DNA from 4 places in the Bradyrhizobium sp. AZCC 1693 genome. Region 1 is predicted to be linked to each of the others. Evidence: predicted binding sites of a transcription regulator. Region 1 holds the regulator's gene; each other region holds the start of a gene.
What was found. The regulator HrcA, encoded in region 1, represses chaperone genes, less so after heat shock. The targets are predictions, from matches to a motif close to GTTAGCACTCNCNNNNNGNGAGTGCTAAC.

Region 1 (7,224 bases):
AAGGCGACCAGATTGCGCTTCTTCGCTACCAGGTCGATTTCGCCATAGGGGGTGCGGAAGCGCTTTGCCAAGATGCGGTAGCCCTTGGCCATCAGAAAGGCGGCGGCGCGGCTTTCGGCCGAAAGCCCGGTGCGGAAGGCTGCGACCCGCTCCGGCGCGGCGAGTTTTGCCGCAGCGTCGGGTGGCTGTGTGCCTTCAATCTTCGCCATGCTCGCCTCTGGTTTCTTTCGCGAGCTCCAGCGCGCGAGCGTAGACCTCGCGGCGTGGCCGCCCCGAGAGCTCGACCGCATGCGCCACGCTATCCTTGACGCTGTCGCGCGCAAGCGAGGCACGCAACAGGTCATCTAGATCATGCTGCGTCATGACCCCTTCATCGGCGCGCGGCGGGCCGATCACGAGGACGAACTCGCCGCGGGTTTCCAGTTGATCGGCGGCCTTCGCCAGCTCCGCGATCGGCGCACGTGTGATGTCCTCGTGCAGTTTTGTGAGTTCGCGGCAGATCGCGGCGTCGCGCCCGCCCATGATGTCAGAAAGATCGGCGAGCGTGTCCTGCACGCGGTTGCCGGATTCGAACATGACGAGCGTAGCGTCGATCCGGGCAAGCTCCGCGAGCCGCGTCCGCCGCGAGACTTCCTTGGCGGGCAAGAATCCCTCGAAGAAGAACCGGTCTGTCGGCAGTGCGGCGACCGAAAGCGCGGTCAGCACCGAGGACGCGCCCGGCACCGCGATCACGGCATGGCCGGCGGCGCAGACCTCGCGCACCAGCTTGAAGCCGGGGTCCGATATCAAGGGCGTGCCGGCATCCGACACCAGCGCGATCGAGGCGCCGTGCGCCAGCTTTTCCAGAATTTTCGGCCGCGCCATCGCCGCGTTGTGCTCGTGATACGGCTTGAGCTCCGCCGAGATCGCATAGCGCTCGGTCAGGCGGCGGGTGATGCGGGTGTCCTCGCAGGCGATGATGTCGACGCCGGCCAATGTCTCCAGCGCGCGCAAGGTAATGTCGCCGAGATTGCCGATCGGCGTTGCCACCAGATAGAGGCCGGGAACCGGCTTTGGGGCATTCAGGATGTGGCCGCGGATCGAAAATGTCCTGTTGGCCGAACCCGGTTCGGTGTCGGAGCCGTAGTTGGAACTGGGTTTTGCGCGCATAATGGCAATCTAAAGGGGCTTTGGTGCCAGCGCCATATCCGGCGGGAGGGAGACAAGGCTGAAAGTTCCCCGCGACATACAACGTGCGACGGGTCCGTAATCCTTTTGTTTTGGTTAACTAATCCTCGACAATATTGCAGAATCCCGCATGTGGGTTCAGTAGCGGTTCAGGTGCCTCGGCCCAGAAAGCCGGAATCCTGGCCGACGGCGGTCGGTCAAGAGAAGAGACAAGATGGTAGGCCCGCTCAATCCCAAGCCCGGATCTCCGGATCTCCGGCTATCGGGACCGACCCGCCGGACGGCGGTTGGTCTTATTCTCGGTGCGCCCCTGCTCGGCGCCTGCGCCGGCGGCCCGGTTTCGAACCCGTTCGCTACTCCCCAGCCTGAGGGACCCGCAGGCCCGCAGCAACAGCCGCTTGCGGTCGGCAACGGGCAGGTCAAGGTCGGCCTGATCCTGCCGCTCTCGGCCGCCGGCAATGCCGGCGTCGCCGCGCAATCGATGAAGAACGCGGCCGAGATGGCGCTGGCGGAATTCCAGAATCCGAATATCCAGCTTCTGATCAAGGATGACGGCGGCAGCCCGCAAGGCGCCCAGCAAGTCACTCAGCAGGCGCTCGGCGAGGGCGCGGAAATCATTCTGGGCCCGCTGTTCGCGGCCTCGGTGCCGGCGACCGCGCAACTGACGCGCGCGCGCGGCGTTTCGGTGATTGCGTTCTCGACCGACTCGAGCGTCGCCGGACGCGGCGTCTATCTCCTGAGCTTCCTGCCCGAATCCGACGTCAACCGGATCGTCGATTATTCCGCCAGCATCGGAAAGAAATCTTTCGCGGCGCTATTGCCCGACAACGCTTACGGCAATGTGGTGGAAGCAGCTTTCAAGCAGGCGGTCGGCCGCAAGGGACGCATCGTCGCCTTCGAGAAATATAGCGTCGATCGCTCGGCCGCGGCGCGGACGGTGGCGCAGTCGCTCGGCTCGGCGGATGCGCTGTTCATCGCCGACGACGGCGAATCGGTTGTGGCGACAGCGGATGCCTTGACCGCGGCGGGCGCGAACTTGCGCAACATCCAGTTGCTCGGCACCGGGCTGTGGGACAATCCGCGCGTCTATGCGAGTCCCGTGCTGCAGGGCGGGCTCTATGCCGCGCCGGATCCGTCGGGCTTCCGCGCCTTCTCCGGCCGCTACCGCGCCAAATACGGCGCCGATCCCGTGCGCACCGCAACGCTCGCCTATGACGCGGTCGCACTCGTCGCCGCACTATCGAAGCAGGGCAGCCAACGTTTTGCGCCGGAAACGCTGACCAACCCGTCGGGCTTTGCCGGCATCGACGGCCTGTTCCGCTTTCGCTCCGACGGCAGCAATGAGCGCGGCCTTGCAGTGATGAAGGTCGCCAGCGGCGGCAGCACGCCGGTCGCGGGCTCGCCGAAGAGCTTTGGCGCGTAGGCTCTCGAAAAGTCGTGAGGCGTGAACTCTCCACGAGTCGTCCCTGCGAACGCAGGAACGACGGCGGTTACGCCGCCAAATCCGCGACCACCGCGTCCAGCACGGGGAAACCGTCTTTCGTCACGCGCAGCCTGCCGTCGGCGTCGACGCTGATCGCGCCTTCCTCGCGCAAGATCGCGATCCGGCTCGGGTCGAGGGCGCGGCCGGACAACGCCGTATAGCGTTTGGGGTCGATGCCTTCCGCAAGCCGCAATCCCATCAGCAGAAACTCATCGGCGCGCTCTTCGCTGTTGAGCGAATCGTCGGTCACGACGCCATGGCCGTTGGCCTCGACGCGCATCAGCCAGGCCTCGGGGCGCTTTTCGGTTGCGGTCGCATGTCTCGCGCCGTCGATGTCCAGCCGCCCATGCGCGCCAGGGCCGATGCCGGCATATTCGTCACCGCGCCAATAGACGAGGTTATGCTGGCATTCCGCACCTGCACGGGCGTGGTTGGAAATCTCGTAGGCCGGCAGGCCGCGATGCGCGCAGACTTCCTGCGTCACATCGTAGAGCGCGCGCGCAACCGCCTCGTCCGGGGTCTTCAATTTTCCTGCCGCATGCAGGCCGAAGAACGGCGTGCCTTCCTCGATGGTGAGCTGGTACAGCGAGAGATGCTCGGCGGCTTCGGAAATCGCGAGCTTCAATTCGTCGGCCCACATCTGCGGCGTCTGATCGGGGCGGGCGTAGATCAGGTCGAACGAGTAGCGGTCGAACGCGCTGCGGGCGATCGCGACCGCGTCCAGCGCCTCGCGCGCGCTGTGCAATCGTCCGAGTGCTTTCAGCGAGGCGTCATCGAGCGCCTGCACGCCGAGCGAGACACGGTTGACGCCCGCTGCGCGATAGCCGCGAAACCGCGTAGCTTCCACGCTGGTCGGATTGGCCTCCAGCGTCACCTCGACATTGTCGGCGACGCGCCAATGCTTGCCGATCGAATCCAGGATGGAGCCTACGGTCTGCGGCTGCATCAGCGACGGCGTGCCGCCGCCGAGAAAGATCGACGTGACGGTGCGTCCCGGCGCGCGCGCCGCTGAGGTTTCGATCTCGCGCGCAAACGCACGGGCAAATCTTTCCTCGTCGATCGGCGCGTGGCGGACGTGGCTGTTGAAATCGCAATACGGGCACTTTGACAGGCAGAACGGCCAGTGCACGTAGACGCCGAAGGCGGCTCGCTTCGCGTAATGGCGTTCGGCGCTAGCCAAGGCAGATCTCCGCCAATTTGACGAAGGCGCGCGCCCGGTGCGACAGGCCGAGTCCGAGCGGCGGCAGGCCATGTTTCTCGATCGAGGTCATCTCGCCAAAGGTCCTGACGTGCCCGTCGGGCAGGAAAGCCGGATCATAGCCGAAACCGGCGGTGCCGCGCGGCGGCCATACCAGAGTTCCATCGGCCCGGGCCTCGACCTCTTCGAGATGGGCGTCGGGCCAGGCAACGCACAGCGCCGACACGAAATGCGCCTTTCGCTTGTCCGGCGTGGTGGCGCCGCGTTCCTGCAGCAGGCGCTCGATCCGGCTCATCGCCGCCATGAAATCCTTGCCCTCGCCGGCCCAGCGCGCCGAGTAGATCCCAGGCGCGCCGTCCAGCGCATCGACCACAAGGCCGGAATCATCGGCAAAGGCCGGCAGTTGTGCCGCTTTCGCCGCTGCGATCGCCTTCATCGCCGCATTGGCCCGAAACGTCTGACCGGTTTCCTCGGGCTCAGCCAGGCCCAGCTCGCCTGCGGAAACGGCCTCGACGCCATGCGGCGCCAGCAATTCCCGCATCTCGGCGAGCTTGCCGGGATTGTGGGTCGCGATCACGAGGGCGCCGGTGATTCGACGGTGCATGTGGGATCAGACTACGCGACGGCCAGCTTCTGCAAGTCCACCAGACGCGCGACACCCCTGCGCGCCAGTTCCATCAGCGCCAGGAACTCGTCCTGCGAGAACGGCGTCTTTTCGGCAGTGCCCTGTACCTCGATGATGCGGCCGTCGCCGGTCATGACGAAATTGGCGTCGGTCTCGGCCTCGGAATCCTCGGCATAATCGAGGTCCAATACCGGTGTACCCTGATAGATGCCGCAGGAGATCGCGGCGACATTGTCGCGCAGCACGCTGGCCTTGATCATGTTGCGGCTTTTCATCCACGAGATGCAGTCGGCCAGCGCCACCCAGGCGCCGGTGATCGAGGCGGTGCGGGTGCCGCCATCGGCCTGAATCACGTCGCAATCGACCGTGATCTGGCGTTCGCCGAGCGCTTCGAGGTCGACGGCTGCGCGCAAGGAGCGGCCGATCAGCCGCTGGATCTCGACGGTGCGCCCGCCCTGCTTGCCGGCGGCGGCCTCGCGGCGGGTGCGCTCCAGCGTGGCGCGGGGCAGCATGCCGTATTCGGCGGTGACCCAGCCGCGGCCCTGGCCCTTCAGCCACGGCGGCATCCGCTCTTCCAGCGTGGCGGTGACCAGCACATGGGTATCGCCGAATTTCACCATGCAGGAACCTTCGGCATATTTGACCACGCCGCGTTCCAGCGACACGGGGCGCAGCTGATCGGGCGCACGGCGGCTTGGCCGCATAGGAAGTCCTTTCGAAATCGAGCGAAAAACCGTTTGCGGTGCTTGTAGGTGGGGGCGTGCGCAGCGGCAAGGGCTTTTGGCCCTGTTTGGAGGGAAAGGGACGCTTGTCATTGGCCCGCCGGAGCGACAAATTAGGGGCTGTCCAAGGAGTTAAGCTGTGGCCCACCACGATCCGATTGGCCTGATCGCGCCGCATGCCGGGCTCGCCCAGCTCAATGAGCGTTCGCGCGACATTTTTCGTCAAATCGTCGAGAGTTATCTCGCGACCGGCGAACCGGTCGGCTCGCGCAACATCTCGCGCCTGATCGCGGTGCCGCTGTCTCCGGCCTCGGTCCGCAACGTGATGTCGGACCTCGAGCACCTCGGGCTGATCTATGCGCCACATACCTCTGCCGGGCGGCTGCCTACCGAACTCGGCCTGAGGTTCTTCGTCGACGCCCTGATGCAGATCGGCGACCTTACCGAACCGGAACGGGAATCGATCCAGAGCCAACTCGCCTCCGTCGGGCGCGCGCAATCGGTCGAGGCGGCGCTTGGCGAAGCGTTGACGCGGCTCTCCGGCCTCACGAGGGCTGCCGCCGTGGTGCTGACCGCCAAATCCAATTCGCGGCTCAAGCACATCGAGTTCGTCCGGCTCGAGCCGGAACGCGCGCTGGTGGTGCTGGTCGGCGAAGACGGCCAGGTCGAAAACCGCGTGCTGACGCTGCCGCCCGGCGTGCCGTCCTCGGCGCTGACGGAAGCGACAAACTTCCTCAATGCGCGGATTCGCGGCCGGACGCTTGCCGAAGCGCGGCTGGAGCTCGAAACCGCGCTGACGCAGAGCCGCGTCGAACTCGATCAATTGACGCAGAAGGTGATCGCAGCGGGCATCGCGAGTTGGTCCGGTGGCGACAGCGACGACCGGCAATTGATCGTGCGCGGCCATGCCAATTTGCTCGAAGACCTGCACGCGTTGGAGGATCTGGAACGCGTCAAGTCGCTGTTTGACGATCTCGAGACCAAGCGCGGCGTGATCGATCTGTTGGGCCGGGCCGAGCGCGCCGAGGGTGTGCGGATTTTCATCGGATCCGAGAACAAGCTGTTCTCGCTGTCCGGTTCCTCCACCATCATCGCCCCCTATAGCGACGCCGCGGGCCGTATCGTCGGCGTTCTCGGCGTGATCGGGCCGACGCGGCTGAACTATGCGAGGGTGATTCCGACGGTGGACTACGCCGCCCGGATCGTCAGCCGGATGCTGGGCGGCTAATCCGCCCCAAATTGACCCCAATCCGGTGTGGTTGCGCTTGATTTTCGGCCACTAAAGCACGATATCCCGCTCAGCAAATCCCCATCGAACCTGATACGTTTTTTGAGAAGGCAGTCTTATGACCGATCCGAACCGGCCGAGTGATGACGCGGTGAAACCGGCCCAGACCGGCGAGCCCGTGGTCTCAAAACCCTACATCATGCCCGACGATCCCGAGGAAGGATCGAATGAGGCCCTGACCAAGGAGCTGGCCGAGGCGCGCGACAAGATGCTGCGCACGCTGGCGGAAATGGAAAACCTGCGCCAGCGCACCAGGCGCGAGGTGGCTGATTCCAAGATGTACGGCATCACCGGGTTTGCGCGCGACATTCTCGATATCGCCGACAATCTACAGCGCGCGCTCGACGCCATTCCACCCGAGGCGAGGGAGACCGCCGATCCCGGCATCAAGGCCTTCATCGAGGGCGTGGAACTGACCGAGCGCTCACTGCTCAACACGCTGGAGAAGAACGGCGTCAAGAAGTTCGATCCGTCCGGCGAGAAGTTCGATCCCAACTTCCAGCAGGCGATGTACGAAGTGCCCGACCCGTCCGTTCCGTCCGGGACGGTGGTTCAGGTCGTGCAGGCCGGCTTCATGATCGGCGAGCGCGTGCTGCGCCCGGCGCTGGTCGCCGTCTCCAAGGGCGGCGCCAAGGCCGCGCCGACGGCCGACGTCACAAGCTGAGCAGGCTTACCCCTTCAGCGGGTTCTCACTCGTCTTCGGCCAGTAGGTGCCAAAACTCCAGAGATTGCCTTCCGGAT
Region 2 (7,224 bases), 3.0 Mb from region 1:
CGCTGAACTCGACAAAGCGGGCGTCCTCGATGCCGTTCGATTGGGATTCGGTAACCGGAAAGATGACACGCTCGCTGAGCTCTTCCTCGGGCTTGAAGATCAGTTCGACATGATCGCCGTCCGGTCCGGATACGCGATTGCAAATCCGGGGACTCGAGGCAAGCCGCGCTGTCGGATCAACGGTCAGACTGCCGTCGGCTGCGAATGTGCCGCCCCGAAACGTCAGTGACGACACGTGCCCTTCACCGATCGCACGGAGGCTGAGAATGAAGCGCAGGCCGCCCTTCGGCGCGTCCGATTGGTCGGGGTGCGGCACGATGCTGGGGTTGAACAAAGCAGAGGCTTCGAACGAATACTCATTGAGAAAATAGGCCCCGATCAACTGGCGCTGGATTTTTGAAAAGCTTCCATGCGCTGCGAAAGCCTCCTCCATTTCGTTCGCGCGGGCCTCGAACCTCTCCAGCAGGTTCCGATGCCGACCGAGGAAATTTTCAAGAACATCCGCGAGCTGGGAGGCAACGGCTTCGGTGTCGAGGGCAAGAACCCGGTCGACGATATGATTTGCACGCGTCTTGTCGGTCGGGTTGAGATCGCGGGGTTCAGTCGCCGGCTTGAACGGGCGCACGATCACCCGCGCGGGATCGGGACGCAAATAAAGTGCCTGTCGGTTCAGGAAGATGCCCTGTGACACGGTGTCCTCGATCGCTTGAGCAGGAGGCAAGATTCAGGCGCCCATGGCGCGCAGTGCCGCGGGTTTGGTCAGGCCGGCGTTGACGCGCGCAAGCTGGCGAATCTCCGCAAGCCCAAGCAGATAGCACACCACCGACTCGCCGCCGCGATTTTCATTGGCACGATCGGGGTGCAGTCCATCGCGGCAACTGCCGGTGTGCGGATCGACCAGCGCCACCGACAGGTCGTTGCTGCCGAGAAACCAGGTGAAGGCACGGGTCGCAAGCGCTTTCCACTCGGCATCGCCATCCGCCCGCCATGCCGCAAGGCAGGCAGCGATCGTCGCCGTCGCTTCCACGGGCTGCTGATCAAATGCGCGGGGAAGTTGCCGCAATTCGCCGAAGCCGGCGGTGCCGACGGGGCGGAAATGCCCTGCCGGCGTCGTTTGTCGCGTCATCAGCCAGCGCAGAGACCTCAATCCGGCCTGCACGTATTCAGGCGTTTGCGTCGCCGCGCCTGTCATCATCAGCGCCTGCGGCAGGCGGGCGTTGTCGTAAGCCAACCCTTCCTCGAACCACACCCAGTCCGGCGTTTCGACCGAAGCCAGACAGGACATCAACCTGTCGGCAAGAGAATGCCGGATCTCCTGGGCGTGAAGATCATCGGGAGCCACGCCGCAATAGGCGCCCAAACCCAGCAGGGTGAACGCCCACGCCCGCGGAGAGCGAAAGGTCTCTACAGTCGACAGAGCCTCGGCGAACAAGGCAGCCGCCCACCGGCGCCGCGACGGAGTTGCGTCGCTGCGCGCGGTTTCGCCGAGCGCCCAAAGCGTTCGCGCGTGACTGTCTTCGGACCCGCTGGCTTCGAGCCAGGTTCGATTGAAGCCCATGAAGTTGCGAAACCGCCCGGTGTCAGGATTCCATGCATGCTGCACGAAAGCGGCGAAGCGAGCCGTCAAGACTTCCGACAGCGGCTGTTCGCCTGGACTATTGAGGGCGCAGGCCAAAAGCATCGCGCGGGCGTTGTCATCAACGCAATAGCCGTGCGAGCGATCGGGCACCGAATGCACGGCGTGCTGGAACAGGCCGGTATCGTCGCACATCGACAGGAAATAGCCGATTTGCATGTCCGGCGCCGCAGGGCCACCTGGCTCCGGAACGCCCGTGTTGGAGGGCGCAATGACCTTGAGCCAGTGACCCTGAGACGCGCTCTCGAAAACCGACATGTAGTGCTCGGCGGTGCGTTCCCACGTCATGGTTCTGCTGACCGCATAGGCGCGCCGGCACATCGCCTGCCGGCGAACGTCATCGGTGAGCAATTCCGCGATCTTGCTACCGATCGCCGTCGCATCACCAAACGGCACCAGGACGCCGCGTCCATTGGCCAACAGTTCGCGAGCATGCCAGTAAGGCGTCGAAACGACGGGCTTCCCCAGTCCGAAGCTGTAGGCCAACGTTCCCGACGTCATCTGCGCCTCGTTGAGATAGGGCGTGACATAGACGTCGCACATCGAGATGAATTCGAGCAGCGTGGGCAGATCGACGAAGCGGTCGAGGAACACAACGTGGTCCTCCACGCCAAGTTCGCGGACCCGCCTCATCAGTCTGTTGCGATACGCCTCGCCCTGGTCTCGAACTAGATTCGGATGCGTTGCGCCAAGGACGACATACAACGCATCGGCGCGACGCTTCAGAATCGACGGCATGGCGTCGATCATGACTTCGATGCCCTTGTTGGGGGACAGCAGGCCGAATGTCAGAATGATCGACTTTCCGTCAAATCCGAGCCTTGCCTTTGCCGCATCGGGCGCGACAAGCGCGACGTCGGGAATGCCGTGGGCTATGACCTCGATCTTGTCGTCCGGCACCTGATAGACGCTGCGCAGCAATTCGCGGCCCTTGTTGGCCATCACAACGACCTTCGACGACGCATCGACGATGCGCTCCATGACCGCGCGTTGCGCGGCGGTCGGATTTGCCAGCACGGTGTGGAACGTCGTCACAACAGGCATGGTGAGGCGCGACAGCAGTTCGAGGACGTGGCCGCCGGCTTCGCCACCGAAAATTCCGAATTCGTGCTGCAGGCACACGGTGTCGAACCGGCCGGCATTCAGGAAGTCTGCTGCACGGATGTATTCTTCGATCTTGTTATCCTGGATCTGAAAAGCGACCGCCTTGGGATAATCATAGGTTTGGCCATGATCGGTCATCGCCACGATGCAGGTCTCCAGATTTGGGCGTGACGTCGATATCGCCTGCTGCAGGTCCGTCGTGAAGGTTGCGATCCCGCAGCGGCGGGGTAGCGAATTGCCGATAACGGCGATGCGGCGGAGCGGTGTCATGCTTGTACCTCGACAGTCTCGCTTGATTTCGGCGAATGGCCGGCGGACATGCCGGCAGATTTGGTCAGTTCGCCGGCGTCCTCCAGCAGGGCGGCAACGGGGTCAGGTCCCGGATAAGCCATCAGGCCGCTCATGCCGCTCGCGCCGACCTCGATGTCGGTTCGATCGCCCTCGATGAAGACGGCGTCACCGACCGACATGCTCGTCAACCCGATCCGCGCCCGGCCCTCGATTGCAAGGATCCAGGTTTCCCGATCGGCATTGAGTGCCCAATTCGAGTTCGCCGGCAGGTCGATCAACTCAACGACGAAATGCTGGCTTGTGATCAGGGCTGTTCGAGCCGTGGTGATGCGTCGTGGACCAGATTGGGGCTGAACCGGCCCGGCGTCGGAAACAGCGACGGCGCGTTCTTCATGCAGTTCGCGCTGCCTGCCATAGTCAAACAGGCGGAATGTCGTGTCGCCGCGCTGCTGAATCTCGGCGAGCACGATACCGGCGCCAATGGCGTGGATCGTGCCAGCGGGGACGAAGATGATGTCGCCTTTCGCGACGGGACGCCATTGCGTGAGATCGGCAATCGAGCCGTCCCTGATCGCTGCGCGCAATGCCTGTGGCGTGAGTCGCCGCTTCAGTCCCAGCGCAACCCGCGCGCCTGGGGCTGCTGCGAGAATGTACCAGGCTTCAGTCTTGCCGTTCGGCAAGCCGATTGAGCGGGCAAATTCATCGTCCGGATGAACCTGAATCGACAGGGGCTCGCTGGTGAACAGCAATTTGAGCAGCAGGGCCGGGATGGCTGCATGCTTATGCGTGCGCTGGAACCACAACTCTCCAACCGGGTCACCGGCAACGTCGATGCTGCTCCATGGATGGAGATCGCCTACCCCCCACGGTTTGCGCGCAACCTGCACGGCGGCATGCTCGATGGCCATAGATTGTCCTGACCCGTAACGCGCATATCGAGGCGATATGCCGTTGGTCGATACCGTTGATATGATTTGGCGTGGCTAAGGCGTCGCGACGGGATGTGCGCGTTTGTCGCGATCCCGCTGGGCTCCTGATCAGATGGGTACTCCGGCGTCAGATAGCAACCTTCCTGGGTCCATTAGCGTTTGGTCGCCCAGGACGGACGCGCGCCAGTCCAGGCGGGAAGCGAATCCCATTCGGCCCACCGCATCCGGCGCTCCTCATCGCCGACCCTGATAAAAACAAAGGCCGCGTCATCCTTGCCGGTTTTCGAATCAACAAAGATTGCCGGAACACCGTATGCGTCTCTGACGATCGCCGTATTTGCCATTCCGACTCCTGCTTTCTGTTAAGCGCTCGGATTCCCATTGCCGGCATATCACTCGAGGCGAACTACCACTGAATAATCACGGCAGCAGCGATCAGCAGCGCAAAAAAGATCGGCAACAGCACCGGAGGCACCAGCCAATCACGAAGATCGAATTTGAGGGTATCTGACATGTGACCGCCTTTTTTTGGTTAAGGCGGGAGCGCAACGCTCTCAGTCACCGATAATAGCCCGGGGCGCGCGGTGATGCGTTAAGTATAGTGACTATCTGCCGAATAGCGAGGAGAATCGCAATTTGTTTTGGGGCAGATCGTTATGAAGATGGTGGGTTCAAAAGCTTCGCGCTTCCCCTGCCCGCGCTTCTCGAATGTATGTTGAGCGCGCGTTGTGAAAAATATTCGGCAGCTTCTCGATCGCGATAATCCGGCGGACTCGTTCGTAATTACTGACGACTTTGGGTCATCTGGCTGTATCAGCGGCGCGAAAAGCATTCCGATTTCTCGGCTCAAGATCGGCAGTTTCCACATGAGTGGAGGGCAAGCGGTTGCAGGTGAACTCATCAGCAGAGCGGTATCAGCGCGAACTGGCTTACCTCCTCAGCATCCTCTAGCGAGGACGCCTTAGTGCTTGAGCCGTTCTATCTGGAACGTGAATTTGGCTTGTAACACCGGTCCGGTGTCGTCCCTGACTTCGATAGCCATCCGGTGTCCCGCTCCATTGTGGGGCCTGCGGGACGCGTCCCTCGCCACGTCTGCCAGCGAACGCGCGGCCTCTTCTTGCACAGCCTCCATGGTAGAGAGTTCCAGACCCTCATCGTCGCGGGTCAGTTCGTCACCGTCTCGCAAGTCGAAAAAGTATCGCTTCATAACAACGTCGAACGTCAGGAAACCAAAAGCGTTCCTAGCTGATCTGGAGCGGCCTAACAGGACCCGCGATTAGGCGGTAGGAAGGCACCCAGGCCGTGTTCCAGCTTTCCATGGTCTGGTCGCAGACCGAACACTCGAAGCTGCTGATCTGGCGTTCGGGAGCCATAGACTCGGTGCGGTTGTAGACCGCTCCGCAAATACAGGCTCTGTGACGGGTCTCTTCCATTTGCTCATTATGCGCCGCGAATCGGAATTAGGACACTTCCAAATTCAACTTAGGACACCGGGGCTTAAATACGGACAGTACCGCCGGGCTATAAGAACAGGTCCGAAATCTAGGACATTTCCTGAACACGTTAGACGGCACACGACGGCTTCCGAGCCCTGCTAACCGCTCCGGGTCCACTTTGGGAATTGAATTAGCAACCTCGTGGGCCAAAGCCCTTGCGCCCCAGTGTTACAAGCTTATGTGAAGAGCGGCTAGCACTCGCTCGTTGCGACTGCCAATCCAGAAATAATCACAAATAATCACAAAAGCCATGGAGGATCGCATGAAGTTCCGTCCGCTCCACGATCGCGTCGTGGTCAAACGCATAGACGCCGAAGACAAAACCGCAGGCGGCATCCTCATTCCGGACAGTGCCAAGGAAAAGCCCTCGCAGGGCGAGATCATCGCCGTTGGTCCGGGCGGCCGTGACGAATCCGGCAAGCTGATCCCGATCGACCTCAAGGTGGGTGACCGCGTGTTGTTCGGCAAGTGGTCGGGCACCGAGGTCAAGCTCGATGGTCAGGAACTTCTGATCATGAAGGAAAGCGACATCATGGGCGTCCTCACCGACGTTCCTGCCGCCAAGAAGAAGGCCGCTTAAGCGCTTTAGCCCGTTCCCTCATCCTGAGGAGCCGGCGCAGCCGGCGTCTCGAAGGAAGAGGCCCTGCAATCCAGATCTCATCCCTGAGGAATCCGCCCAATCGCGTGGACCTTGGGATCTGGAAATACGGAGATCATTATGTCAGCCAAGGAAGTCAAATTCGGCGTTGATGCCCGCGACAGGATGCTGCGCGGCGTCGAAATTCTCAACAACGCGGTGAAGGTCACGCTCGGTCCGAAGGGCCGCAACGTCGTGCTCGACAAATCGTTCGGCGCCCCCCGCATCACCAAGGACGGCGTCACCGTCGCCAAGGAAATCGAGCTTGACGAAAAGTTCGAGAACATGGGCGCGCAGATGGTGCGCGAAGTCGCCTCCAAGGCGGCGGACGCTGCCGGCGACGGCACCACCACCGCGACCGTGCTGGCCGCGGCCATCGTGCGCGAAGGCGCCAAGGCGGTTGCCGCCGGCATGAACCCGATGGATCTGAAGCGCGGTATCGACCTGGCGGTGGAAGCCGTGGTCGCCGACCTCGTCAAGAACTCCAAGAAGGTCACCTCGAACGAGGAAATCGCCCAGGTCGGCACCATCTCCGCCAACGGCGACGCCGAAATCGGCAAGTTCCTCTCCGACGCCATGAAGAAGGTCGGCAATGAGGGCGTCATCACGGTTGAAGAAGCCAAGTCGCTTGAGACCGAACTCGAAGTCGTCGAAGGCATGCAGTTCGACCGCGGCTATATCTCGCCCTACTTCGTCACCAACGCCGACAAGATGCGCGTTGAAATGGATGATGTCTATCTTCTCGTCTACGAGAAGAAGCTCTCCAGCCTGAACGAACTGCTTCCGCTTCTGGAAGCTATCGTGCAGACCGGCAAGCCACTCGTCATCATCGCGGAAGACGTTGAAGGCGAAGCGCTCGCCACCCTGGTCGTCAACCGTCTGCGCGGCGGCCTCAAGGTCGCTGCCGTCAAGGCTCCGGGCTTCGGCGATCGCCGCAAGGCCATGCTGCAGGACATCGCCGTTCTGACCGGTGGTCAGGCGATCTCGGAAGATCTCGGCATCAAGCTCGAGAACGTCACCCTGCAGATGCTCGGCCGCGCCAAGAAGGTGATGATCGACAAGGAGAACACCACCATCGTCAACGGCGCCGGCAAGAAGGCCGACATCGAGGCGCGCGTTCAGCAGATCAAG
Region 3 (7,224 bases), 1.4 Mb from region 1:
AGGCCGTGGGGCGACCAGTCCGGCGGCGATCTGGCGCGCGATGCCGGGATCAACGACATCGGTTCGTCGAGCCGGCGCGCCGACAACAACGATAACGATTCCGGCTCGCGGCAGGGATTCTTCGATCAGGCCTCGCAGGATGATGATGACGACACGGACCACGATTCCGACGACTTCGACGGCGACGATGGCGATGGCGGCAGCGATTACGCATGAGTGGCGTCTGAGTTGAAAAAGACAAACGGCCGCCTCATCGGGCGGCCGTTTTGATTCCACCTTGCCGTCATCCCTGCGAACGCAGGGGACCCATACTCCGCGGCCGTAGTTGTAGAGCGCGTTGGTCGACGACCTTCTTCAGCGACGTAGATCGGTGGTTATGGGTCCCTGCGTTCGCAGGGACGACACCGTTTTCGTGACCATCCTGGAAAAATCAAATCACCACAACCCTGGCGCCGACGCCGACGCGGCCGTAGAGATCGATGACGTCTTCATTGCGCATCCGGATGCAGCCGGACGACACGTTGGTGCCGATGGTCCAGGGCTCGTTGGAGCCGTGGATGCGATAGAGCGACGAACCCAGATACATCGCCCGCGCGCCGAGCGGATTTTGCGGGCCGCCTTCCATGTACCTCGGCAGATCGGGGCGACGCGCCAGCATTTCCGGCGGCGGCGTCCAGGCCGGCCATTCCTTCTTGGCGGAGACGGTCTTGACGCCCGACCAGGTGAAGCCGGGCCGGCCGACGCCGACGCCGTAGCGCAGCGCCTTGCCGTCACCCTGCACCAGGAACAGGAACTTGTTCGGGGTGTCGATCACGATGGTGCCCGGGCTTTCCTTGCCGTGATACTCGACCACCTGCTTTTCGTATTTCGGATCGAGCGGATGCTGCGCGGGGTCGGCCATCTCCTCCTCCCGGCGCATCGACTGCGGATCCATCGGCGGCAGCAACGCGCGCCGCCCGCCATAGCCGTAATCGGGCTGCGGCTGATAGGCCGGCTGTTGCTGATAGCGCCCGCCCTGCGGCGCATCGCCGAACAGGAATTCGATGAAGCCGCCGCCCATGTTGGAGCGTTCGGCAGAAGCCATGCGCACCGGCGCCGGCTGGCCGGCGTAGACCACGGCGGGTTCGGTTATCTGCGAGGCGTCGATCGCACTGGCCTCACTGGCGAAGCAAAGGCAAGACGCGCTCGCGAGGAGCGCAAGGGAGATTTTTCCGGACATCGACGTACTCTGTACTGTTCGTCATTGCGGGTTCGCGGCAACGGCGCGACGAACGCCGTTGCATGCGATCAATACAAATCAAAACCTAATCGGTTTGGTAAACGTATCAGCCGTTTCGATTCACCATTTCGGCGATCGCGCGCGGATTTGTCAGGTAGCGTTTATTTTGCATGAACGCCGCCCCCTCATGGTTAATCGTTGGTGTGCGGCCGCGGGCAAACCGCTGTCACGACCTGTTCCGGCGTGAACCTCACGTTAAATCGCATCGGTTTAGAACACACACGGAAGTGAAGGGGTGGGAAAAACTCATGTCGGTCAATCGCAAACGTTTTCGTATTGAACAAGCCCTTCTGGGCGACGCGCCAATTGTCATGCCTGCCGTCGAAGGCGGCGAGATCGGTCCGATGCATCGTGAGATCATGGCCGAGTTGCGCGCGATCCGCGTACAGATGGCGGGCTTCGGCCACACCCCCGCCGCTTCGACCGAGCAGTCGGAGATCACGCGCGAGATTGCCGAATCGCACGCGTTGCTGGAAACCTATCGCGCCCAGATCGAGCAGTGCGCGAAGCTCAAGGTCGAGCTTGACCTTATTCACGACGCCATCAACCGTACCAAGCGCGAAATCGCCACGCTGCACGGCAAGAGCTTTGACGGCCAGGAAATGGCCAAGGTCAATGGCGAGCTCGGCGCCGTCGTCGGCGGCACCGAACAGGCCACCCAGCAGATTCTCGAGGCCGTCGAGGCGATCGACCAGGCCGCCACCGCATTGTCCAAGAACATCTCGCCCGACCAGCAAAAGCTGCTCAGCGAGGAAATCCAGGAACGCGTCGTCGCGATCTTCGAGGCCTGCAATTTCCAGGACTTGACGGGCCAGCGCATCAGCAAGGTGATGAGCACGATGAAGTTCATCGAGCAGCACATCAATGCGATGATGGACATCTGGGGCGGCGTCGACGCCATCAAGGCGCACGCCCCGCCGATCGTCGATACCCGCGAAGGCGACGCCAAGCTGCTGAACGGCCCGAAGCTGGACGGCGACGACGGTCACGCCTCGCAGAACGACATCGACGCCCTGTTCGATTGATCGAACTGGTTAACGCAGAATAAACAGAAACGCCGGCAAGACGCCGGCGTTTTTTTGTTTGGGTCGCCCGTCCTCCACTGTCATCGTCCGCCTTGTGCGCAATTGCGCACTGGGGCGGACGATCCAGTATTCCAGAGACGTCAGCGATTCAGCGGAGAAGCCGCGGCGTACTGGATGCCCCTTGGGCTCACGACACAAGTGCAACACCTGCTAGGGTGTTGTGGCGATGGGACAATGTTATGGCCAGCTCAGCCTTGAAGAGCGCGTTGAGATTTACCGCCTGCATGCAGGCGGTAAATCTCAAAACGAAATTGCGTCTGCGCTCGACCGGGCGCCATCGACGATCAGCCGGGAGCTGCGGCGCAATTCCCGGCCTACCAAGGTCTGGGCCGGGGGCTACGAGCCTGTCCGGGCTCAGCAATTGGCCGAGCGTCGGCGACGGTGGGATGGCCGCTTCAAGCTGGCGCGCCAGCCGGACCTGCGAAACCGCGTGGGCAAACGCCTTGCGATGGGACATTCCCCAGAGCAGATCGCTGGCCGGCTGGCGCTGGAACATGGTCGCGTCATCATCAGCCATGAGTCAATCTATCGTTTCATCTATCATCGTGCCGCTCAGAAGGATTGCTGGCACCGCCTGCTGCCGCGCCGCAAACGAAGACGAGGGCACCGTCCAGGACGCAGCCCCGCCAGCCTCATCAAACAACGGCGCTCGATCACCGAACGCCCCGCCGAGGTCGAAGGCCGCGGGACACCGGGCCATTGGGAAGCCGACTTCATGCTGTTCGCCCGATGTGGCCAAGGGTTGCTTGTTCTCCACGAACGGCAAACCCGCTTCAACATGGTTCACCGACCACTCGATCGAAAAGCTGTCCGCACCGCTCGGACCATCGGCCGTCAACTCGGCAAACTTCCCCAAGCAATGCGCAAAACCGTCAGCTTCGACAACGGGAACGAATTCGCCGAGCATCACAGGCTTCACCAAACCCTCGGCGTCCAGACCTTCTTCTGCGATCCCCATAGTCCCTGGCAAAAAGGCGGCGTGGAAAACTCCATCGGGCGCTTACGACGCCTGCTGCCCCGCAAAACTGACCTCAAACTCATCACGGCAGCCGACCTCAAGCGGCACGTTCAGCGCCTCAACGATACCCCACGCAAATGCCTGGACTTCAAGACGCCCGCCGAGGCATTCTCCGCACTCAAATCAATCGTTGCACTTCAAACGTGACTCCATCCCCCGCCTTCGCGGGGCATGACGGCAAGGGAATGCAGTTTGCCTCACGCCCGCGGCGCGCAGCGGACATAGACCATGTTGCCGTAACGGACCGAAGCATCCTTGTCGATGAAGCGGGTAATCAGCACGCGACCGTCGAACGAGACGATCTCGCGGTCCTGCTCACCGGGCGTCGGGCCGGGCGGACCGATATAGTTCTTGCCGCTCGGGCTGCCCTTGAGGCGCAGTTCCTGCGGGGTGGCCTGGTCGGCCAGATGCATGACAACACCGCCAGAGGTGCCGGCGCCGATCACATAGGGCTGCTTGCACTGCCCGCGCGCCGCCGCTTCGGTGCGGGCGCGGTCGTTGGGATTCTGGAACGAGGCGAGGCCCCAGCGGCCGACGATCTCGTCGGAGCGGATGGTGGCCGGCATATCGGGCGCCACGCCGGGTTCGGCCTCGGGCGCCGAACTGGACGACAGCGACGGCAGACTCATGCTGTTGCACGCCGCCAGCAAGATCGTGAGCGCCGATGCGATCGCCAGATTGGCAACCGTACGCGCGTTACGTGAGCTGATCATCGTATTCCCCCGAGCAAATTCCTTGGCAAATCCTTGGCCGCTCCCGTCAAGCAGCCAACCGCAAAAAGCCTGTCGGAGCAATGACGTCCGTTAAAATTACGCCGCTGCGCCGATTTGGCTTCCGTGGGACCATCCTATATTGGCCTCAAGAAGGCCTTACCCCCCCTTGTTTGCTTGACAGGATCAGCGCCAAGCCATATTCCCCGGCCCCACGTTTAGCACTCAAATACAACGATTGCTAAGGTCGTGCTGTCCCGCCCGGGACGGCGTCGAATAGCCGGCATTATCAGCCATTTTCGTGGCACAGACCTGAAACCACGCCTTCCACGGAACTTCAAGAGGAGACGTCATGGCCAAATCCAAATTCCGTCCGCTGCACGACCGCGTCGTCGTCAAGCGCATCGATGCCGAAGAGAAGACCAAGGGCGGCATCATCATTCCCGACAGCGCCAAGGAAAAGCCGTCGCAGGGCGAAGTCACCGCCGTGGGCCCGGGCGGCCGCGACGAGGCCGGCAAGCTGATTCCGATCGACCTCAAGGTCGGCGACCGCGTGCTGTTCGGCAAATGGTCGGGCACCGAAGTCAAGCTCGACGGCGAGGAACTCCTGATCATGAAGGAGTCCGACATCATGGGCGTGCTGGCTTAAGCCGAACGTTCGCCGCCGCCCACCGCCGTCGGCGCAGTCACTTCTTCCCTTCTCCCATCGAAGTCGGATTTATCCGACTTCGACAAGTTAAGATGCCCAACTCGGGTAAACCCGAGTTGGGGTGGGAGAAGGTGGCGCGCAAAGCGCGCCGGATGAGGGGTCTCCATCCGCGGAGACAGACCCCTCACCCGTCTCGAATGAGCTATCGCTCATTCGATCCACCCTCTCCCACAAGGGGAGAGGGGAAGAAGACCCGACGATGACAGGCGGCAAGCAACCGTATCCATTCATTCAGGAGTCCAAACAATGGCTGCCAAAGACGTTAAATTTTCCGGCGATGCCCGCGACCGCATGCTGCGCGGCGTCGACGTTCTCGCCAACGCGGTGAAGGTGACGCTCGGTCCGAAGGGCCGCAACGTCGTGATCGAAAAGAGTTTTGGCGCACCCCGCATCACCAAGGACGGCGTCACCGTCGCCAAGGAAATCGAGCTTGAGGACAAGTTCGAGAACATGGGTGCGCAGATGCTGCGCGAAGTCGCCTCGAAGACCAACGACACCGCCGGCGACGGCACCACCACGGCGACCGTGCTGGCGCAGGCGATCGTGCGCGAAGGCGCCAAGGCGGTTGCCGCCGGCATGAACCCGATGGACCTCAAGCGCGGCATCGACATCGCGGTCCACGCCGTCGTCAAGGATCTCGAGAAGCGCGCCAAGCCGGTCGCCGCCTCCTCCGAGGTCGCCCAGGTCGGCACCATCTCGGCCAATGGCGACACCGCCATCGGCAAGATGATCGCCCAGGCGATGCAGAAGGTCGGCAATGAAGGCGTCATCACGGTCGAGGAGAACAAGTCGCTCGATACCGAAGTCGACATCGTCGAGGGCATGAAGTTCGACCGCGGCTATCTGTCGCCCTACTTCATCACCAACGCCGAGAAGATGACCGCCGAGCTGGAGGACGTCTACGTGCTCTTGCACGAGAAGAAGCTCTCGGGCCTGCAGTCGATGCTGCCGGTGCTGGAAGCCGTGGTGCAGTCCGGCCGCCCGCTTTTGATCATCGCCGAGGACGTCGAGGGCGAGGCACTGGCGACGCTGGTGGTCAACCGCCTGCGCGGCGGCCTGAAGGTCGCCGCCGTCAAGGCGCCGGGCTTCGGCGATCGCCGCAAGGCCATGCTGGAAGACATCGCGATCCTGACCGGCGGTCAGCTGATCTCGGATGAACTCGGCATGAAGCTCGAAAGCGTCACCATCAACATGCTCGGCCGCGCCGGCAAGGTGGTGATCGACAAGGAGAACACCACGATCGTCAAGGGCGCCGGCAAGAAGAAGGATATTGAAGCCCGCGTCACGCAGATCAAGGCGCAGATCGAGGAAACCACCTCGGACTACGACCGCGAGAAGCTGCAGGAGCGTCTGGCCAAGCTCGCCGGCGGTGTCGCGGTGATCCGCGTCGGCGGCGCGACCGAAGTCGAGGTCAAGGAGAAGAAGGACCGCGTCGAGGACGCCCTCAACGCGACCCGTGCAGCCGTCCAGGAAGGCATCGTGCCGGGCGGCGGCGTGGCGCTGCTGCGCGCCAAGAAGGCCGTCGGCCGCATCAACAACGACAATTCCGACGTCCAGGCCGGCATCAATATCGTGCTGAAGGCGCTGGAAGCTCCGGTTCGCCAGATCTCGGAAAACGCCGGTGTCGAAGGCTCGATCGTGGTCGGCAAGATCCTGGAGAACAAGTCCGAGACCTTCGGCTTCGACGCCCAGACCGAGGAATATGTCGACATGGTCGACAAGGGCATCATCGACCCGGCCAAGGTGGTTCGTACCGCGCTGCAGGACGCTTCGTCGGTCGCGGGCCTCTTGGTGACCACCGAAGCCATGGTCGCCGAACTGCCGAGGGAACCGGCCCCGCCGATGCCCGGCGGTGGCGGCGGCATGGGTGGAATGGGCGGCATGGGCTTCTAAAGCCCGGCTTTTTCCGATCAATCCATCGAAGGCCGCCTCCGGGCGGCCTTCTTTTTTGGCTTTTTGGCGATAGTGCGGACCCGATCAGTTCAGAAGGCGCGCTTGGCTCGAAAACGCGGCCGGGGTTTGCTACTTACGACCCCTGCCGATTCCATCGTTTCAGGGAATTTCATATGCGCGCGCGCTTCCTTCTCCTGCTCGGTCTCGTCACGATCTCCCCGAGCCTTGCTTTCGCCCAGATGAAACTTCCGTCCAAGACGGCGCCCGGCGCCATCGAGACGCGCTATTTCACGGCCATCGACGGCCTGATGGACGGCAACGCCGATGTCATCCTGAAGGAAACCCGGCAGGGCAAGACCGTCACCGCGGCCACGCTCGACGTCTGCTATCCCGCCGCAAAGGGCGCCGACCGCAAGGATCGCTTCGTCGCCAACCTCGCCGTCAACGGCCAGAGCCTGACCGGCACCACACAGAGCCTTGGTGACAAGCTGCCGGTCACCGTCAAGCTGGCGCGCAAGCCAACCGGCGAC
Region 4 (7,224 bases), 4.9 Mb from region 1:
ACGAAGGTGGCGATGAAGATCTGCGCCACGGTGAGCGAGCCGGCAAAGGTGCTGACCGCCAGAAACAGCGCCGTCGCCGCTTCCGCGAACTGGCAAAGCTGGACCACCCGCTTGCGCTCGAACCTATCAGCCGCGTGGCCGGCTACGAAAACAAGCAGCGCCGTGGGCAGGAATTGCACCAGCCCGACCATGCCGAGCTGGAAGGCGCTGCCTGTCATGTCGTAGATCTGCCAGCCGATCGCAACCGCCGCGATCTGGCTGGCGAAGCGCGAAAGGCTTCGCGACAACAGGAAGAACAGGAACGGCCCGTGCCTGAGCAGGTCGCGGGCGCCCACCGGCATCGTCGAGGACATGGGTGAGACCGGTGGCCGAGCGCGGTGCAGATGTCAACGGGCAGGCCCGCAACACGGCATTGCGCGACCGCGCGGCGCTGGCATAATCGCTCCCGGGGTTGTGTTTAGCCCGGACAGATCACTGACGGGTGTTCGGAGACATAGCTGACACATCAAAATTGGCTGGATTGGTCGATTCGGGAGCCGTCCATGCCGTGGAGCGAGGTGTCAGTAATGGATCAGCGACGCGAGTTCGTGCGACTTGCCTTGCAGGAAGGAGCGAACCGCCGGGAGCTCTGCCGGCGGTTCGGGATCAGTCCTGATGTGGGCTACAAATGGCTGAGGCGATGGCAGGCCGGCGATCGGGAGCTTTCGGATCAGTCCCGTCGTCCGAAGCGGATGCCCAAGCGCAGCGCCGCTGCCGTGGAGGCGCGGGTCGTAACTGTGCGCGACAAGCATCCTGCTTGGGGAGCACGCAAGATCGCCCATTGCCTGAAGCGCAATGGGCAGGCTGTGCCAGTGCCGTCCACCGTGCATCGGATCCTGTGTCGGAACGACCGGATCAAGCCGAGCGAGAATGCGCCGCCCAATCCAGGCCATCGCTTCGAGAAGGAAGCTCCCAATCAGTTGTGGCAGATGGACTTCAAGGGCCACATGCCACTCGCCAACGGGACGCGATGCCATCCGCTGACGGTGATCGACGATCATTCGCGCTATGTCCCGTGCCTGAAGGCGTGTGAGAACGAGCAGCGTCCCACGGTGCAGGAGCATCTGACGGCCACGTTCCGCCGCTATGGCCTGCCGGAGGCCTTCTATATCGATAACGGCTCACCTTGGGGTGATACGTCCGGCGGTCGCTGGACCGGGCTGAAGGTGTGGCTGCTCAAGCTCGGCATCAGGGTGGTGCATGCCAGACCGTGCCACCCGCAGGGCCGCGGCAAGAACGAGCGCTTCCATCGCACCCTCAACGCCGAAGTGTTTGCCATGCGCCCCTTCCGCACCCTGCCGGAGGTCCAGCGCGCCCTCGACGCCTGGCGCATGGTCTACAATCTGGAGCGGCCTCACCAAGGCCTCGATATGAGCGTCCCCGCCGACCGCTTTCGGCCGAGTTCACGTGCGATGCCGGCCCGTATTCCGGAGGTGCAATACGACCTCGGCGAGACGGTTCGGACCGTCTCGCCGACCCGAAGCTACATCTCTTTCAAGGGACAGTTCTGGAAAGTTCCGAAAGCCTTCGTCGGCGAGCGCCTTGCCATCCGCCCGCTCGATCGCGACGGCCACTACGGTATCTTCTTTGCCAGTTGGCAGGTCGCATCGATCGACTTGACCAATGACCAACCTGTCAGTGATGTGTCCGAACAGGTGTCAGCCATGTCTCCGGACTAAACAGGTTGGCGGGGGATCCATGCTGCAACTGCAATCGGCGTTTGGCGTGCTGGCGTTGCTGGCGATCGCGTGGGCACTTGGTGAGAACCGCCGCGCGGTCTCGTTGCGGCAAATCGCGGTTGGCCTCGCCGTCACGGTCGTGACCGCGCTGGTGCTGCTCAAGCTGCCGCCGGTGGCAAAGGCGTTCGGCGCCATCAATGACGCCGTCAACACGATCGCGGCAGCGACGCGCGCCGGCACTTCCTTCGTATTCGGCTATCTCGGCGGCGGTGCACTGCCCTTCGACCTCAAGGCGCCGGGCGCGGATTTCGTCCTGGCGTTTCAGGCCCTGCCGATCGTGCTGGTCATGAGCGTTCTGACGACGCTGCTGTTCTACTGGCGCGTGCTGCCGCCGATCGTGCGCGGCATGGCGTGGCTCTTGGAGCGCACGCTCGGCGTCGGCGGCGCGGTGGGGCTGTCGACCGCGGCCAATATCTTCCTCGGCATGGTCGAGGCGCCGCTGTTCATCCGCCCCTATCTGGCGCAGCTCACCCGCAGCGAATTGTTTCTGGTGATGACCGGCGGCATGGCCGGCATCGCCGGCACCGTACTGGTGCTCTACGCCACGTTCCTCGCGCCATTGATCCCGGACGCCGCGGCGCATTTTGTCATTGCATCCGTGCTTGGAGCACCGGCAGCCATACTCGTTAGCCTGATCATGGTGCCGGAGACTTCAGACAAGCGCACCGGCGGATCATTGGAAGATCCAGATATGCAAACCTCGAGCACCATGGATGCGATCGTCAAGGGCACCACGGCCGGGCTTGAGCTGCTGCTCAACATCGTCGCCATGCTCCTGGTGCTGGTGGCGCTGGTCTATCTCGCCAATGCTATCCTTGGACTGCTGCCCGAGATCGGTGGGGCGCGAATTTCTCTCCAGCGCGTGCTGGGCTACCTGATGGCGCCGGTGTGCTGGCTGATGGGCCTGCCATGGCCGCAAGCGATCACGGCGGGAAGCCTGATGGGCATCAAGACCATCCTCAACGAGCTGATCGCCTATGTCGAACTTTCAAAGCTCGGCGCTGATACGCTCGATCCGCGCTCGCGGCTGATCATGCTGTATGCGATGTGCGGCTTTGCCAACTTCGCGAGCCTCGGCATCATGATCGGCGGCCTCGGTACCATGGCGCCGGAGCGGCGCGAGGAGATCAATGCGCTCGGGCTGAAGTCGATCGTATCGGGGACGCTGACGACGTGTTTGATGGGGGCGATCGTGGGAGTGATGACGTAATACTCTCGCCGTCGTTCCGGGCGACGCGTCAGCGTCGAACCCGGAACCTCGAGATTCCGGGTTCGCTTCGCGCCCCGGAATGACGGCATCTCAATGACGGCATCTCAACTCGCCAATTCCACCGTCTTGAACTCCGCCGGCAGGATCACTTCCAGCAGTTCAACGTCGTCGGAATAATCCATGATCAGATGCTTGATACGCGGCGGCTGCGTCCAGGCGCTGCCTTCCTTCATCAGCGTCTCGCCCTGGCCTTCCATGTAGGTCTTCACCCAGCCCTTGAGCACGTAGACCATCTGGAATTCGACGTCGTGGTAGTGCAGCTTTGAAACTTCGGCCGGATTGCACGGACCCTGCAGGCGGATCACATGCGCCCGCGCCAAACCGTGGGTGGCGTCAGCGATGCCGAGGTCGCGGTACTTTGCGTAGGTACGCAGGCCGTCCGCCCTAAAATCTTCCTCGCGGTGATGGCTGATGGCGATGCGCTGTTTCGGCCGCGCCTTCCTGGCCGGTTTCGACTTGGCCGCCGCAACGCCTCTCGCCTTCGACTTGATGGTCTTGCGGGCTGAGGATTTGGCTGCCGTCTTGTGGCCCGACCATTTCTTCTTTACGGCGGGCTGCGCCGCGGCGCGCGACGCGACTTTCTTCTTGGCCATGGGTGCCTCCCTTTTTTGTTTGTGGCGGGAGGCTAACACAAATCGGATTTTGTAGGGTGGGCAAAGCGACTTGTCTCGCCGTAGCCCGCAGGGCGAAGGCGGAAGCGTGCCCGCGGGCGGAGTGTCAGATGGTGGGCAAGGCGCCAAGCGCCTTTGCCCACCCTGCGGCATCTCAATCAATGCAGCCTGAACACGCCATCCACCGCGCGCAGTTCGGCCGGCTTGATCAGCCTGGAATGCGCGACCGTGACGGAATACAGCGGGCCATCAAGCTTTTCCTCCCAGAAGGCGAGGAAATCTTTCAGCGCCGGGAATTTCGGAAACAGATCGTAATTCTGCCAGACATAGGTCTGCAGCAACGACGGGTGATCGGGCATCCGATACAGGATTTGCGCCGTCGTCAGCCCGTAACCCAGCACCTGCTTCCGAAAATCGTCGGAAGCAACTCCAACCCGCGAGACCATGCCAAACCTCCATTGCTGGAAGCGCATTTCACGTGGTGGCCGCACACCGAGCCACCCCGGCGGAGATGCGCTCACATGAGAGAAATGTGACGCACGATACCAACCCATCACAAGCCTAAATGTTTAATGAATTGTTGAAAATTCGCGCGTTAGCAGCAGCTTACCGCACGTGCTAATATGGGGCTGGAGGCCCCGGCCGCCGAATTAATCATGATTAACGAAATTGGCAGGCGTCATATTTGAGTGCCAATTTTTCTGCTAGAAGCCCCTTGTCCCCCGAACAAGTCTGGCCTAAATCAGCCGCAGCCGAGTTGGCACTCGCCAGCCCGGACTGCCAAAATTTCCAATTCTGATAACATCTTCAGAAACTTAGGAGGACTGCATGAAATTCCGTCCGCTTCACGACCGCGTCGTGGTCAAGCGCATCGACGCCGAAGAGAAGACCGCTGGCGGCATCATCATTCCGGACAGTGCCAAGGAAAAGCCCTCGCAGGGCGAAATCACCGCCGTCGGCCCGGGTGGCCGCGACGAAGCCGGCAAGCTAATCCCGATCGACCTCAAGGTCGGCGACCGCGTCCTGTTCGGCAAGTGGTCGGGCACCGAGGTCAAGATCGACGGTGAAGATCTCCTGATCATGAAGGAGAGCGACATCATGGGCGTGCTCGACGTCCCCGCCACCAAGAAGAAGGCTGCCTAAGCGCTTCGCCCGCATCGCTCACCCTGAGGAGCGCCCGCGAGGCGCCTCCCCGACAGGGTGAGAAACAAAGATCAACTCAGGGAAATCAAATATGTCAGCTAAAGAAGTCAAATTCGGCGTCGATGCCCGCGACCGCATGCTGCGCGGCGTCGACATCCTCAACAACGCCGTCAAGGTGACGCTCGGTCCGAAGGGCCGCAACGTCGTGCTCGACAAGTCGTTCGGCGCTCCCCGCATCACCAAGGACGGCGTCACCGTCGCCAAGGAGATCGAGCTCGACGACAAGTTCGAGAACATGGGCGCGCAGATGGTGCGCGAAGTCGCCTCGAAGTCGGCGGACGCTGCCGGCGACGGCACCACCACCGCGACCGTTCTCGCGGCTGCGATCGTCCGTGAAGGCGCCAAGTCGGTTGCCGCCGGCATGAACCCGATGGATCTGAAGCGCGGTATCGATCTCGCGGTGGAAGCCGTGGTCGCCGACCTCGTCAAGAACTCCAAGAAGGTCACCTCGAACGAGGAAATCGCCCAGGTCGGCACCATCTCCGCCAACGGCGACGCCGAAATCGGCAAGTTCCTCGCGGATGCCATGAAGAAGGTCGGCAACGAGGGCGTCATCACGGTTGAGGAAGCCAAGTCGCTCGAAACCGAACTCGACGTCGTCGAGGGCATGCAGTTCGACCGCGGCTACATCTCGCCCTACTTCGTCACCAACGCCGACAAGATGCGCGTTGAAATGGACGACGCCTACATCCTGATCAACGAGAAGAAGCTCTCCTCGCTGAACGAATTGCTGCCGCTGCTCGAAGCCGTGGTGCAGACCGGCAAGCCGCTGGTCATCGTCGCGGAAGACGTCGAAGGCGAAGCTCTCGCCACCCTCGTCGTCAACCGTCTGCGTGGCGGCCTGAAGGTTGCTGCCGTCAAGGCTCCGGGCTTCGGCGATCGCCGCAAGGCCATGCTGCAGGACATCGCCGTTCTGACCGGTGGTCAGGCGATCTCGGAAGATCTCGGCATCAAGCTCGAGAACGTCACCCTGCAGATGCTCGGCCGCGCCAAGAAGGTGATGATCGACAAGGAGAACACCACGATCGTCAACGGCGCCGGCAAGAAGGCCGACATCGAGGCGCGCGTTCAGCAGATCAAGGCGCAGATCGAGGAAACCACCTCGGACTACGACCGTGAGAAGCTGCAGGAGCGTCTGGCCAAGCTCGCGGGCGGCGTAGCCGTGATCCGCGTCGGCGGCGCCACCGAAGTCGAGGTGAAGGAGCGCAAGGATCGCGTGGATGACGCGATGCATGCGACCCGTGCGGCGGTTGAAGAAGGCATCGTGCCGGGCGGCGGCGTCGCCCTGCTGCGCGCCTCCGAGCAGCTCAAGCGCATCAAGACCCAGAACGACGACCAGAAGACCGGCGTCGAGATCGTGCGCAAGGCGCTGTCCGCGCCGGCCCGCCAGATCGCAATCAATGCCGGTGAAGACGGCTCCGTCATCGTCGGCAAGATCCTCGAGAAGGAGCAGTACAATTACGGCTTCGACTCGCAGACCGGCGAATACGGCAATTTGGTCTCCAAGGGCATCATCGACCCGACCAAGGTGGTTCGTGCGGCGATCCAGAACGCGGCCTCCGTCGCGGCTCTCCTGATCACCACCGAAGCCATGATCGCCGAACTGCCGAAGAAGAACGCCGGTGCCGGCGCCGGCATGCCTCCGGGCGGCGGCATGGGCGGCATGGACTTCTAAGTCCAGCCTTTCAGGCGATACTCAAGAAATGCAAAACCCCGGCAGAAATGCCGGGGTTTTTTGTTTGGGCAGACGATGTAGATGCCCGCCACACCACAGCGAATGCCGACGCCGCCCTCGCAACGTTACGCTGAAGAAAAGGCTTCCTGCTCCCTGAGATATCCCTGTTATACACAGCGCTCCGTAATTATACGTTCGTTTGTGTTGACAATCTCAAAAAAAATTTTTGCGAGAGTCGCATTTCGAACCGACGCTTCGCTTCTCTTACGCCAAAGTCGTATTGGGTCGGGGCTAAACCAAAGCTCATCCAAAATCTGATCGAACACGGAGCGTGAGCTCTCGTGACGCAAGCGAGCGTTGCGGAGAATGCTTTCGCTTGAGAAGGAGAATGTTGCGTGAGTGAAAGTGAAATGAAAGCGACAACGAACGGAACCAATGTTTTCGGGATGCCGCTGCTGGACCTCTCGAAGATCGCCTTGCCTGGCATCGGCGGCAACGAGCAGGTCCTCTCCCGCGCACGGGAAGGCTTCGAGAAGATCAAGGCCGCGTCGGAGGAGATGACGGTGGCGCTGGGCGAGGCCTATTCGGGCAATGCCAGAAGCGCGACCGACTACGGGCTGAAAGTGTTTGAAATCTCAAACGCCAATGCCGCCTCTGCGCTCGATTTCTTGATCCATCTCTGCGGCA

Region 2: a site for HrcA is predicted at 5,647-5,675, ahead of V1293_RS09650 (co-chaperone GroES). Genes of this name have one in related genera too.
Region 3: a site for HrcA is predicted at 4,310-4,338, ahead of V1293_RS30015 (co-chaperone GroES). Genes of this name have one in related genera too.
Region 4: a site for HrcA is predicted at 4,416-4,444, ahead of V1293_RS00285 (co-chaperone GroES). Genes of this name have one in related genera too.

Annotation. Positions count from the first base shown of each region.
Region 1 covers NZ_JAZHSD010000001.1:4,965,862-4,973,085, forward strand. Annotated here, with positions in the region: gene V1293_RS23700 (YraN family protein) at 1-209, opposite strand, end outside; gene rsmI (16S rRNA (cytidine(1402)-2'-O)-methyltransferase) at 196-1,149, opposite strand; gene V1293_RS23710 (penicillin-binding protein activator) at 1,382-2,590, shown strand; gene hemW (radical SAM family heme chaperone HemW) at 2,658-3,830, opposite strand; gene rdgB (RdgB/HAM1 family non-canonical purine NTP pyrophosphatase) at 3,823-4,452, opposite strand; gene rph (ribonuclease PH) at 4,464-5,177, opposite strand; gene hrcA (heat-inducible transcriptional repressor HrcA) at 5,335-6,423, shown strand; gene grpE (nucleotide exchange factor GrpE) at 6,542-7,147, shown strand.
Region 2 covers NZ_JAZHSD010000001.1:1,950,463-1,957,686, forward strand. Annotated here, with positions in the region: gene V1293_RS09630 (glycoside hydrolase family 130 protein) at 1-691, opposite strand, end outside; gene V1293_RS09635 (glycosyltransferase family 4 protein) at 725-3,010, opposite strand; gene V1293_RS09640 (class I mannose-6-phosphate isomerase) at 3,007-3,939, opposite strand; gene V1293_RS09645 (hypothetical protein) at 4,113-4,304, opposite strand; gene V1293_RS36120 (DUF6894 family protein) at 4,922-5,167, opposite strand; gene V1293_RS09650 (co-chaperone GroES) at 5,719-6,036, shown strand; gene groL (chaperonin GroEL) at 6,175-7,224, shown strand, end outside.
Region 3 covers NZ_JAZHSD010000001.1:6,325,882-6,333,105, reverse strand. Annotated here, with positions in the region: gene V1293_RS30040 (DUF2076 domain-containing protein) at 1-216, shown strand, start outside; gene V1293_RS30035 (L,D-transpeptidase) at 431-1,219, opposite strand; gene V1293_RS30030 (protein phosphatase CheZ) at 1,528-2,304, shown strand; gene V1293_RS30025 (IS30 family transposase) at 2,531-3,529, shown strand; gene V1293_RS30020 (hypothetical protein) at 3,580-4,095, opposite strand; gene V1293_RS30015 (co-chaperone GroES) at 4,445-4,741, shown strand; gene groL (chaperonin GroEL) at 5,048-6,694, shown strand; gene V1293_RS30005 (hypothetical protein) at 6,868-7,224, shown strand, end outside.
Region 4 covers NZ_JAZHSD010000001.1:51,511-58,734, reverse strand. Annotated here, with positions in the region: gene V1293_RS00310 (MFS transporter) at 1-353, opposite strand, end outside; gene V1293_RS00305 (IS481 family transposase) at 543-1,718, shown strand; gene V1293_RS00300 (NupC/NupG family nucleoside CNT transporter) at 1,738-2,988, shown strand; gene V1293_RS00295 (cupin domain-containing protein) at 3,093-3,641, opposite strand; gene V1293_RS00290 (usg protein) at 3,818-4,105, opposite strand; gene V1293_RS00285 (co-chaperone GroES) at 4,488-4,802, shown strand; gene groL (chaperonin GroEL) at 4,894-6,537, shown strand; gene V1293_RS00275 (phasin family protein) at 6,948-7,224, shown strand, end outside.